2 regions of the Kitasatospora sp. NPDC001159 genome follow, and region 2 is predicted to be linked to the other one. Evidence: riboswitches for the same ligand, from Rfam matches in the RefSeq annotation. Region 2 holds a riboswitch; the other holds the start of a gene.
What was found. A riboswitch is a leader RNA that binds a small molecule or an ion and turns the genes downstream of it on or off. The one in region 2 is predicted to bind cobalamin.
Positions count from the first base shown of each region.

Region 1: linked by a shared signal. The riboswitch ahead of ACWC9T_RS12345 (cobalamin biosynthesis protein) and the one ahead of ACWC9T_RS34175 (HoxN/HupN/NixA family nickel/cobalt transporter) in region 2 are both predicted to bind cobalamin.

Region 1 covers NZ_JBSFJV010000018.1:76,542-81,933, forward strand. The annotation lists gene ACWC9T_RS12330 (hypothetical protein) at 1-210, opposite strand, end outside; gene ACWC9T_RS12335 (alpha/beta hydrolase) at 880-2,004, opposite strand; gene ACWC9T_RS12340 (hypothetical protein) at 2,181-2,378, shown strand; cobalamin riboswitch at 2,622-2,764, shown strand; gene ACWC9T_RS12345 (cobalamin biosynthesis protein) at 2,863-3,951, shown strand; gene ACWC9T_RS12350 (cobyric acid synthase) at 4,025-5,392, shown strand, end outside.
Region 2 covers NZ_JBSFJV010000103.1:19,054-24,445, forward strand. The annotation lists gene ACWC9T_RS34160 (AAA family ATPase) at 1-361, shown strand, start outside; gene ACWC9T_RS34165 (Fpg/Nei family DNA glycosylase) at 460-1,269, shown strand; gene ACWC9T_RS34170 (ArsR/SmtB family transcription factor) at 1,357-1,740, opposite strand; cobalamin riboswitch at 1,822-2,014, shown strand; gene ACWC9T_RS34175 (HoxN/HupN/NixA family nickel/cobalt transporter) at 2,047-3,156, shown strand; partial or broken gene ACWC9T_RS34180 (EamA family transporter) at 3,165-3,695, opposite strand; gene ACWC9T_RS34185 (helix-turn-helix domain-containing protein) at 3,669-4,205, shown strand; gene ACWC9T_RS34190 (M24 family metallopeptidase) at 4,628-5,392, shown strand, end outside.

The DNA of each region.
Region 1 (5,392 bases), on a different contig from region 2:
GACCAGCAGCGCCTGCCCCCAGGCCTTGGCGGCGGCGCCGACCGTCATGGCCAGCGCCCGGCCCGCCGCACGGGCGTCCTCCGGGAGCAGCTCGCCACGCTTGTCGACCTCGTCCAGTTCACCGGCCCAGCGGGCGATCCGGACGGCGTCCACCAGCATCCGGCGGGCCAGCGGCGCGAGCTCGGCCGGCGCGGGGAAGCCCTCCGGCATGGGAACCCGGCCCCGCCCGGGCGCCGGCGCGGGCCCCCGCCGCCGGGGTACACCGGCCCCGCCCGGCCTGCCGCCGGAGGGTCGGTGGGCCGTACCGGGGAGACGGGTCACCGTCGCACCGGTACCGATCGTCGGCGGGAGCGGGGCATCACGGTCGCGCGGGTTCCGAGACGTCACGTTGAGCAGTCTTCCCCTTGCACCGGCCTTCTGTCACATCCGGTTGTCCGTGCGTCCGGGCGACCGGGGACGGCACCTCCGCAAGATCGGGCAACAGAGGCAAACCGCCTGGCCGGAAACGTGTGGCGGGGTCATGCCAGGGCTGCGCCGGACCGTCGCGGTGCTCGCTCGCGCAGTCACGCCGCGTGTCGGGCCGGGGGTGCGCGGGGTCGCGGCTGGTGGGAATCCGGCCAGGCGGCATGTGCCAGCGGGTGGGGGTTCGGCACCAGAACTCGGCGGGGCCGACTTCTGGTGCGCGGGCGGGAACGGCGGGCGGGCGTGAACCGGACAGCGAATCGAACAGGGTCCGCGCGGGCGCCCGCGGGCCGCGGGGAGAACCCGCAACCGCCCCGGGGCGACGGTGACGGGGGCGGGGCTGCCGCGCGAGTAGTCGGGTGGGTCGACTTCTCGCGTTCAGGGCCGATGTTGGCCCTGAGGTGAGCCCCGACCGGGTCAGAGGAGGGGGGTGAGCCAGCGGCGGAGGAGTTCGGTGTAGTGGTCGGGGTCGGAGTTCCACAGAGCGGCGTGGTCGGCTCCCGGGAAGGTCTGGAGGTTGACCACGTCGGGGCGGGCGGCGGCGAGGCGCTGGACGGTGCTGAAGGGCGCGATCCGGTCGCTGGGGCTGTGCAGCACCAGGGTGGGGGCGTGCAGGTCCGCGCCCTCGGCGAGGCGGGAGAAGTCGGCCAGGTCGACCCCGGTGCGGCCCTCGGCGGCGAGGGCGCCCAGTTCGGCGGCGACACCGGTGAAGCCGGCCCGGACGGCGCCGCGGCGGGCGGAGGCGGGGAGGTCGAGAACGGGCGAGTCGAGGATCAGCCCGCTGATGGCGTGGGCCCAGGCCGAGCGGGCCGCCGTGTGCAGGACCGTGGTGGCGCCCAGCGACCAGCCGTAGAGGATCACCCGGACCGCGCCGTGGTCGAGCGCCAGCCGTATCGCCGACTCGATGTCGCGCCACTCGGTCGCGCCGAAGTGGCTGAACCCGTCCGGGGAGGCGGGGGCGCCCTCGTCGCCCCGGTAGGTGACGGCCAGGACGGGCAGGCCGAGGCGGTCGAGCACCGGCAGGACCGGCAGGGTCTGCTGGCGGTCGGCCTCGGTGCCGTGGACCAGGATCACCCAGGTGCCGCGCTTGCCGCCGAGGTGCCAGGCTGGGAGGGGGCCCAGCTCACCGTCGGCGCTGGTGTCGGCGAAGGAGAGGCCGAGCGCCTCGGTGGGGTCGCCGAGCAGGACGCGGGGGGTGAAGCGGACCTCGGTGCCGGGCGTGAGGACGCCCCGGTCTGCGCGGACCAGCCGCCGGGTGACGCCCTGCTCGTCACTGTGCAGGATCTCCTCGACCACCGCGTGCCCGTTGTCCTCCCACTCCACGGCCCAGCGGCCCCGCCGCAGGCTCTCCGGGCGGCGGGTGAAGGTGACCCGGCCGGCGGCGAGGGTCAGCACCAGGACGGGCCGGGACTCCTCCTCCACGGGCGTCCCCGTCCCCGCCCCCGGACGGACCATCCGCTCGGAGGCCCGGCGGCCGATCGCCACGACGACCCCGGCCCCGACGGCGACGGCCACCACAACGGCTGCGGTTCCCCAGCGCATATCGTTCCCCGCTCTGTTCCACGGACCGGACGGTGTTCGTACACCAGTTCACCGGGGCCCCGCGCCCCCGGCCACCGGGCTGGGCCGTCCGGGGCATGCGGGAGCAGAAGTGGAAAGGGGATCGTCACACCGGGATGGCCGTCTGCCGGGCGGCGAGGAGGTGCCAGAACCGGGGGGTGAGGGGCGCGGCAGGGGTGCGGGGGCCGCTGGGGGTGCCCCAGTGGGTGGGGGACGTGGTGTTCCTGCTGGAGGACGGGGAGGACGGCGGCCAGGTCGGGTTCGGGGACGGGGACCCGGACCAGACGCACGCCCTCGGCGACCTGTTCCGGGGTCAGGTCGAGACCGACCCGGTGGGCGCGGGCGGCCTCGGGTGAGAACGGCACCGGGGGCGGGGCGGCGACGGGGGCCTTTCTGCGGCGCACGACACCGAACGGTAGGTGCGGCCCTCGGCGCGCCCCAGCCGCCGAACACGCGAAGCGCAGCTGACGAGGCCTCCACCGCGCTGGGCGATCGCACAGCACGACACCCGGTACACCGTGTGACCAACCCCTCCGTGACCTCGGTTGACGCGCGGATCGGCCGCGTGATGGGATCCTTGGGCCAAACGGAGGCATGGAGAGGAAGCCGGTGCGAGTCCGGCGCGGTCCCGCCACTGTCACCGGGGAGCACGCTCGGAAGGTGCCACGGCGGGCCGTCAGTCATTGCTGGCAGGCTGCTGGAAGGCTCCGGGGGTGCGTCCGACCCGGAAGCCAGGAGACTCTCGCCCCCGGTACGTCGATCCAGGGCGCGGACCCTGAGTGAGGACACGCACGCGATGCAGGCTGCCCCGCCCCGTCCGGCTCCGAGCTGCCCGCCGCCGTGCGCCCGCTGACCCGCGCCGCCGCCTTCGCGCTGGGCGCCGTGGCGGGCTACGCCGCCGACGCCCGCTTCGCCGACCCCCGCCGCGGCCACCCGGTCGCCCTCTTCGGCACCGCCGCGACCCGCCTGGAGCGCCGCCTGTGGCGCGACGACCGCGCGGCCGGGACTGCGTACACGGCGCTGTGCGTGGGCGCGGTCGCGGCCGGCGCGCTGGCCCTGGACCGTACGGTGGGCCGCCGTCCGCTGGGCCGGGCGGCACTGGCCGCGGCGGCGACCTGGACGGTGCTCGGCGGCACCTCGCTGACCCGGGAGGCGCGCACCATCGGCCGCTCGCTCGCCGCAGGCGATCTGACGGCCGCCCGGGAGCGGCTGCCGCACCTGTGCGGGCGGGACCCGAGCGCGCTGGACGGGCAGCAGATCGCCCGCGCGGTGGTCGAGTCGGTGGCCGAGAACACCGCCGACGCCGTGGTGAACGCGCTGGCCTGGGGCGCTCTGGCGGGCACGCCGGGGCTGCTGGTCTTCCGCGCGGTGAACACCCTGGACGCCATGGTGGGCCACCGTTCGCCCCGCTACGCCCGCTTCGGCTGGGCCTCGGCCCGGCTGGACGACGTCGCCGGCTGGCCCGGCGCCCGGCTGACCGCGCTGCTGACGGTGGCCGCCGCGCCCGAACCCCGTACCGCCTGGCGGGTCTGGCGCCGGGACGGCTCCGCGCACCCGAGCCCGAACGCGGGCCAGGCCGAGTCGGCCTTCGCCGGCGCGGTGGGCGTACGCCTGGGCGGGACGCTCCGGTACCCGCACGAGCCGAAGGGCGCGCCGGAGCCGAAAGCGACGAGCGACAGGCGACCGACGCAGGAGGGAGCGTCGGAGCGAGGAACGTCGGCTCCGGGTCAGGAGCGCCCGGAGGCGAGTGCGGAGCCACGCGAGCGGGTGGAGCACCGGCCGGTGCTGGGCGAGGAGTTGCGGCCGGTGACGGTGGACGACATCGAGCGGGCCTGCACGCTGTCCCGGCGGGTGGGCGCGCTGGCGCTGGGTACGACGGTCGCGGGCCACGTCCTGCTGCGGCTTCTTATGCGAAGGGGTAGGGCGTGAGCGAGCGTAGCGAGCGAACCATCGACAGGTGCGGATTGTGCGAAGTGCCTGCCGAGCGGAGCGAGGTGGGCGGATGAGGAACGCGCTGCTGGTCGCCGGGACGACCTCGGACGCGGGCAAGAGCGTGGTGACGGCCGGGATCTGCCGCTGGCTGGCCCGCCAGGGCGTGCACGTCGCGCCGTTCAAGGCGCAGAACATGTCGCTGAACTCCTTCGTCACCACCGACGGCGCCGAGATCGGCCGCGCCCAGGCGATGCAGGCGCAGGCCGCCCGGGTGGAGCCGGAGGCGGCGATGAACCCGGTGCTGCTCAAGCCCGGCGCGGACGGCCGCAGCCAGGTGGTACTGCTCGGCAAGCCGGTGGCCGAGGTCGGCGCACTGGACTACCGCGAGCGCAAGCCCGTCCTGCTGGAACGTGCCCTGGAGTGCCTGGCGGACCTGCGCCGCCGCTTCGACGTGGTCGTCTGCGAGGGCGCCGGCTCGCCCGCCGAGATCAACCTGCGCGACCGCGACATCGCCAACATGGGCCTGGCCACCGCGGCCGGGCTGCCCGTCGTGGTGGTCGGCGACATCGACCGCGGCGGGGTGTTCGCGGCGATGTACGGGACGCTGGCGCTGCTGTCGGCCGAGGACCAGCGGCACGTGGCCGGCTGGTTCGTCAACAAGTTCCGCGGCGACGCGCGGCTGCTGGCGCCCGGGCTGGAGATGCTGCACGGGCTGACCGGCCGTCCGGTGCTGGGCACGCTGCCGATGCTGCCGGGGCTGTGGCTGGACGCCGAGGACTCGCTCGACCTGTCGACGGTGGTGGACCGGGTGGACGGCCGCGGACCGCTCGGGGCGGACGTGCTGCGGGTGGCCGTGGTGCGCTTCCCCCGGCTGTCCAACTTCACCGATGTGGACGCGCTGGCGCAGGAGCCGGGCGTGCTGGTCCGCTGGGCGACCCGGCCCGAGGAGCTGGCCGACGCCGACCTGGTCGTGCTGCCCGGTACCCGGGCCACCGTGGCGGACCTCGCCTGGCTGCGCGAACGCGGCCTGGAGCCGGCGCTGAAGGCGCGGGCGGCGGCCGGGCTGCCGATCCTCGGGGTCTGCGGCGGGTACCAGATGCTGGCGCGCTCGATCGACGACGAGGTGGAGTCCGGGGCGGGCGTCGTCGACGGACTCGGGCTGCTGCCGACCCGGGTGCGCTTCGGCGCCGAGAAGGTGCTCGCCCGGCCGGTCGGCCAGGCGTACGGGCAGCGGGTCGAGGGCTACGAGATCCACCACGGGGTGATCGCGGTCGAGGGCGGGGACGGGTTCATCTCCGATGACACCGGGCAGAGCCTGGACGGCTGCCGGGTCGGCTCGGTCTGGGGCACCACCTGGCACGGCGCGTTGGAGAACGACGGCTTCCGCCGCGAACTCCTGCGCGAGATCGCCGAGTTGGCGGGCCGCGCATTCGTGCCG
Region 2 (5,392 bases):
CCGCACCTGCGGTTTCGCCTGCCGCAACTACCTGGCCAACGGCATCTCCTGCATCATCGACGACGCCGTCTTCCCGGACCGCCCGGCGATCGGCCTCGGCGGCTGGAAGCGGCACATCGGGCCCGGCATGATCCCGGTCGTCCTGTTGCCCAGCCTGGACTCGGTGCTGCAGCGCAACGCCCGCCGCAGCGGCAACCGGCGGCTCGGCGACGAAGAGGTGGCGCGGATCCACGGCCGGATGGCCGGCTGGTACAACTCCGGGTTGCCGATCATCGACAACTCCTACCTGGACATCGCCGGGACGGCCGCCGAGCTGGACCGGGTGATCCTGGCCCGGCTGATGGGCATGCCGGTCCGCTGACGGGTGCCCTCGCTGACCTGCGGCTTCGTGGAGCTGTCGGTGGCGGCTGCGATGATGGACCCCGTCCTGCCGTACGACTTCTGGGGGAGCTGACGCCCGTGCCGGAAGGCCACATCATCCACCGCCTCGCCGTAGAGAACCGGAAGGCCTTCGGCGACCGCCCGGTCCAGGTCTCCAGCCCGCAGGGCCGGTTCGCCGACGAGGCCAAGGTGATCGACGGGCAGCTGCTCACCGGGGCCGAGGCCACCGGCAAGCACCTCTTCCTCGGCTTCGAGGAGGGCGCCTGGGTCCACATCCACCTGGGCCTCTACGGCGGCTTCACCTTCGGCACCGGCCCCGCACCCGACCCGGTCGGCCTGATCCGGCTGCGGCTGGCCAACGACGACGGCTACGCCGACCTGCGCGGCCCCAACACCTGCAAGCTGATCACCGACGCCGGGAAGGCGGCCGTCGCCGCCCGGCTCGGCCCCGACCCGCTGCGCGCCGACGCCGACCCGGAGGCCGCCTGGCGCCGGATATCGGGCAGCCGGACGACCGTCGCCGCGCTGCTGATGGACCAGAAGGTGCTGGCCGGCGTCGGCAACGTCTACCGCGCCGAGGTGTTGTTCCGGCACAACATCAACCCGCACCGGGCCGGCCGCGACCTCACCCGCCGCGAGTGGGACGCGATCTGGGCCGACCTGGTCGCGCTGATGCACGAGGGAGTCGCCGCCGGCCGGATCGACACCGTCCGCCCCGAGCACACCCCCGAGGCGATGGGCCGCCCGCCCCGGGTGGACGACCACGGCGGCGAGGTCTACGTCTACCGCCGCGCCGCGATGCCCTGCCTGGTCTGCGGCACGGACGTCCGGACCGAGGAGCACGCCGCCCGCAACCTGTTCTGGTGTCCGACCTGCCAGACGGCCTGACCAGCTGATCCGCCAGTCGGCCGGCTCGCACTCATCAGGGCGGCTCGCGGCGCCGCTTCACGCGGGACGGGCGGCCCCGAGTCTCGGTCAGCCCGCGGCCGCGGTGGGCTCGTGGCGCTCGGTGGCGGCGCACTCGTCGAGGAGAGGGCGCGTGCTGTCGTCCACGAGCCGGTAGCGCACCACGCGTCCGTCCTTCTCCCCGGTGACCACGCCCGCCGTGCGGAGCAGCCGCAGGGCCTGGGAGACGGCGGGGTCGCGCATGCCGGTGGCAACCGCCAGGTCGGTGACGGCGAGCGGCCCGGCCCGGTGCAGGGCGAGCAGCAGGGCGAGCCGTCCGGGGTCGGAGAGCAGGGAGAACCGCTCGGCCCAGGACCGGACGTGCGCGGTGTCGCCGATGGCGGCGATGGCCTCGCAGACCCGGTGTCCGTCGATGGTGCGGTGGCCCGCGCGGTCGGCCGGTACGAGATGCATGCGCACATTCTTGCAGGCAGGGGCTTGTGATCCTGAACACCTGCACAAGTGCGCAGCCTTGCGAGGGTGGCGTCGGGCCCTTACGGTGTTCCCCGCCGTGGTGCTCGGGAAGACCGGTGACGGACCCTCAGGGGTCCCAGTCCGGAGCGGCCCTCGCCACTGTGATCGGGGGAGAGTTGTCCGAACCCACGTGCCACTGGGCGCCTCGTGCGCCTGGGAAGGCGGGTCCGGAAGCCCCGTAAGCCAGGAGACCGGCCACGGCATCTCACGAAGTCATTCCACGAGGTGCTGGAGCGTGATCCGAAGATGACCCTGCCCGCAACCGCCACTCCTGCTGAGGCGGCCCCCGCCGTCCTGCCCACCTTCAGGTGGAAGCGCGAGGACACCATCCGCACGGCCGGGCTGATGGGGGTGATCCTGGCCATGCACGTGGTGGCCTTCGGGACGCTCATCTTCCTGGTCGCGCCCCACAACTACGCGGTCGGTACCCAGGTCTTCGGGGTGGGCCTGGGCATCACCGCGTACACCCTCGGCATGCGGCACGCCTTCGACGCCGACCACATCGCGGTGATCGACAACACCACCCGCAAGCTGATGGCGGACGGCAAGCGGCCGGTCTCGGTCGGCTTCTGGTTCGCCCTCGGGCACTCCTCGATGGTGGTCGTCATGGCCGCCCTGGTGGCGGGCGGCGCCCAGCTGGCGAACACGCTGATGGACGACGAGTCGACCACCCACAAGTGGCTCGGGATGGTCGGCACCACCACCTCCGGCGTCTTCCTCTACCTGATCGGCGCGCTCAACCTGGCGGCGCTGCTCGGCATCATCAAGGTGTTCCGCGCGATGCGGACCGGGCAGTACGACGAGGCGGAACTGGAGCAGCACCTCAACTCGCGCGGCTTCATGGCGCGGGTGCTGAACCGGGCGACGCGCTCGATCACCCGCCCCGGGCAGATGTTCCCGGTCGGCATGGTGCTGGGCCTGGGCTTCGACACCGCGACCGAGGTCACCCTGATGGTGATGGCCGGCTCGGGCGCGGCGGCCGGGCTGCCCTGGTACGCGATCGTCTGCCTGCCGCTGCTGTTCGCGGCCGGGATGAGCCTGTTCGACACCCTGGACGGGACGTTCATGAACTTCGCGTACCAGTGGGCCTTCTCCAACCCGGTGCGCAAGGTGTACTACAACCTGACCATCACCGGGCTGTCGATCGCGGTGGCCTTCATCATCGGCACCATCGAGCTGGTCGGCGTGCTGCACGAGAAGCTCGACCTGACCGACCCGGTCACCGGGTTCATCGCGGACATCTCACTGGACAACGTCGGGTACGCGATCGCCGGGCTGTTCGTGGTGGTGTGGGCGATCGCGATCGCGTACTGGAAGCTGGCCGGCGTCGAGAAGCGCTGGACGCTCGCGGAGTAGCCCGTCGGTCACGCTGCCGCGAGCAGCAGCGTGCCCGCGACGGCGAGCCCGGCGCCGACCACCTGGACCGGGCGCAGCCGCTCCTTCGGCACCCCGCGCGCCAGCAGCGCGGTGACCACGGGGTAGAGCGAGGCGAGCACGGCGGCCACCGCCGCCGAGCCGCCGTGCGAGGCCGCCGCGTACGTGGCGTTGCCGGCGACGTCGGCCAGCCCGATGCCGGTGAGCAGGGGGCAGCCGGGGGCGCAGCTCCGACAGCAGTCCGGAGGTGTCGGTGCCGCGCGGCCGATCAGCAGCGCGGCGCCGCCGACGGCGATGTTGACGAGCCGCTGGACGCACAGTACGAGCAGCAGCCCGCCGCCGGCCGAGGCGTGGGCGATCAGGGCCATGTTGGCGCCGAAGCCGAACGCGGCGGCCAGGGTGAGCAGCAGGGCCCTGCGGGCGGCGGACGGCCCGCCGCGTTCGGGTCCGCCGGCCAGCACCACGCCGGTGACGGCCACCGCGATGCCGGCCATCTGGACGGGACCGGGCTGCGCGCCGAGCGCGGCCACACCCTGGACGCCCTCGCCGCCCGCTCCGGAGTGAGCCGCGGCATGATCGTCCAGATCGAGCAGGGTCGCACCAACCCAAGTGTGGCCACCGTGGTCCGGCTCGGCGACGCGCTCGGTGTCTCGATCGCCACGCTGCTCGACTACGAGGAGGGCCCGGACGTCCGGATCATCCCCGGTGACCAGGCCGTCCCGCTCTGGACCGGGGTGCGCGGCGGGACCGGCACCCTGCTGCACGGGATCGAGGCGCCCGGGCCGCTGGAGCTGTGGGAGTGGCGGATGGAACCGGGCGAGGAGTACTCCTCGGAGCCGCACCCGGCCGGGACGGTGGAGACCGTCCGGGTCGACGAGGGCGAGCTGACCCTGGTGCACGACGGCGCGGACCACCCGGTGCCGGCCGGTAGCACGGTCTCCTTCGACGCCTCGTACGCGCACGTCTACCGCAACGCGGGGGAGCGGGTGCTGCGGCTGACCATGGTGGTGTCGGTCCCGCCGCCGCGCTGAGGCCGCTTGTCGCGGCCCGAAGCGGCGCCTTCCCGGAGTGAGGAGGCGCCGCTTCGGCTTGTCGTCAGTGCGGTTGCCGTAGCGCCACGGCGCACGCGCCGGGGCACGCACTGCTGCGCCAACTCCATCCGACCGCCCGCCGTTCGGCCGCCGCCCCGACCGGCACCCCCTGCGCGGCGACCGGGGTGCAGCAGCTCGGCTGCACCGCGGAGGGGCTGGACGTCGACGCAGTGTGGCGGGCGGTGGCGGGAGTGGGCTGTTCGGCAGCTCCGCGGAGGCGGCAGCATGCGGGGAGCGGGGGGTTGGAGCGGATCGCGGAGAGGGCGAATCCGCCGGGCGGGCCGGAGCGCGAGAACGCCCCGGGTGCGTCTCGTGGCGGCGCTCGGCGGGCGGTTTGGGGTGGGGCTTCGTAGGCTCGACGCATGGCGGATACGTACGCAGGTCGGCGGGAGCGGGTGAGGGAGCACTGCAGTGCGGCCGGGGCCGATGCGGCGCTGGTTACTCGGGCGGCGAACGTGCGGTATCTGACGGGCTGCGCGCCCTGTGGGGCGACCTTGCTCCTGACCCGGGAGCGGGCGCTGCTCGCGTTGCCGGACGACCTGCCGCCGGACGACTCGGGGGAGCACCTGATCGTCGCGGACGTCACCCAGGTGCCGGTGTCGGCAGGGACGGACACCGCGCTGGCCGCCGCTGCCGCCGCCGCGCGGCTGGGGGTGCGGGACCTGGCGGTGGAGGAGCACGACCTGTCCGTCACCCGGCACCGGGCGGTGGGGGGCCTGGCGGAGGGCGCCCGGCTGGCGGACCTCGGCCAGGTGGTGGAGCGGCTACGGGTGGTCAAGGACGAGCACGAGATCGCCGACCTGCGGATCGCCGCCGAGATCGCCGACCAGGCACTCGGCGAGCTGCTGGAGTCGATCCTGGTCGGCCGTACCGAGCGGCACCTCGCGATGGAGCTGGAACGCCGGATGATCGACCACGGGGCCGACCGGGCCGCCTTCCCGGTCTCGGTCGGCACCGGCAACCACTCCGGCCAGCCCGCCCACCAGCCCACCGACCGCCGGGTGGAGGAGGGCGACTTCCTCACCGTGGTGATGGGCGCCCAGTACCGCGGCTACGGCATCTCGACCGCCCGGACCTTCGTGATCGGCGCCGCCCCCGAGCCCTGGCAGGTCGAGCTGCACCGGCTG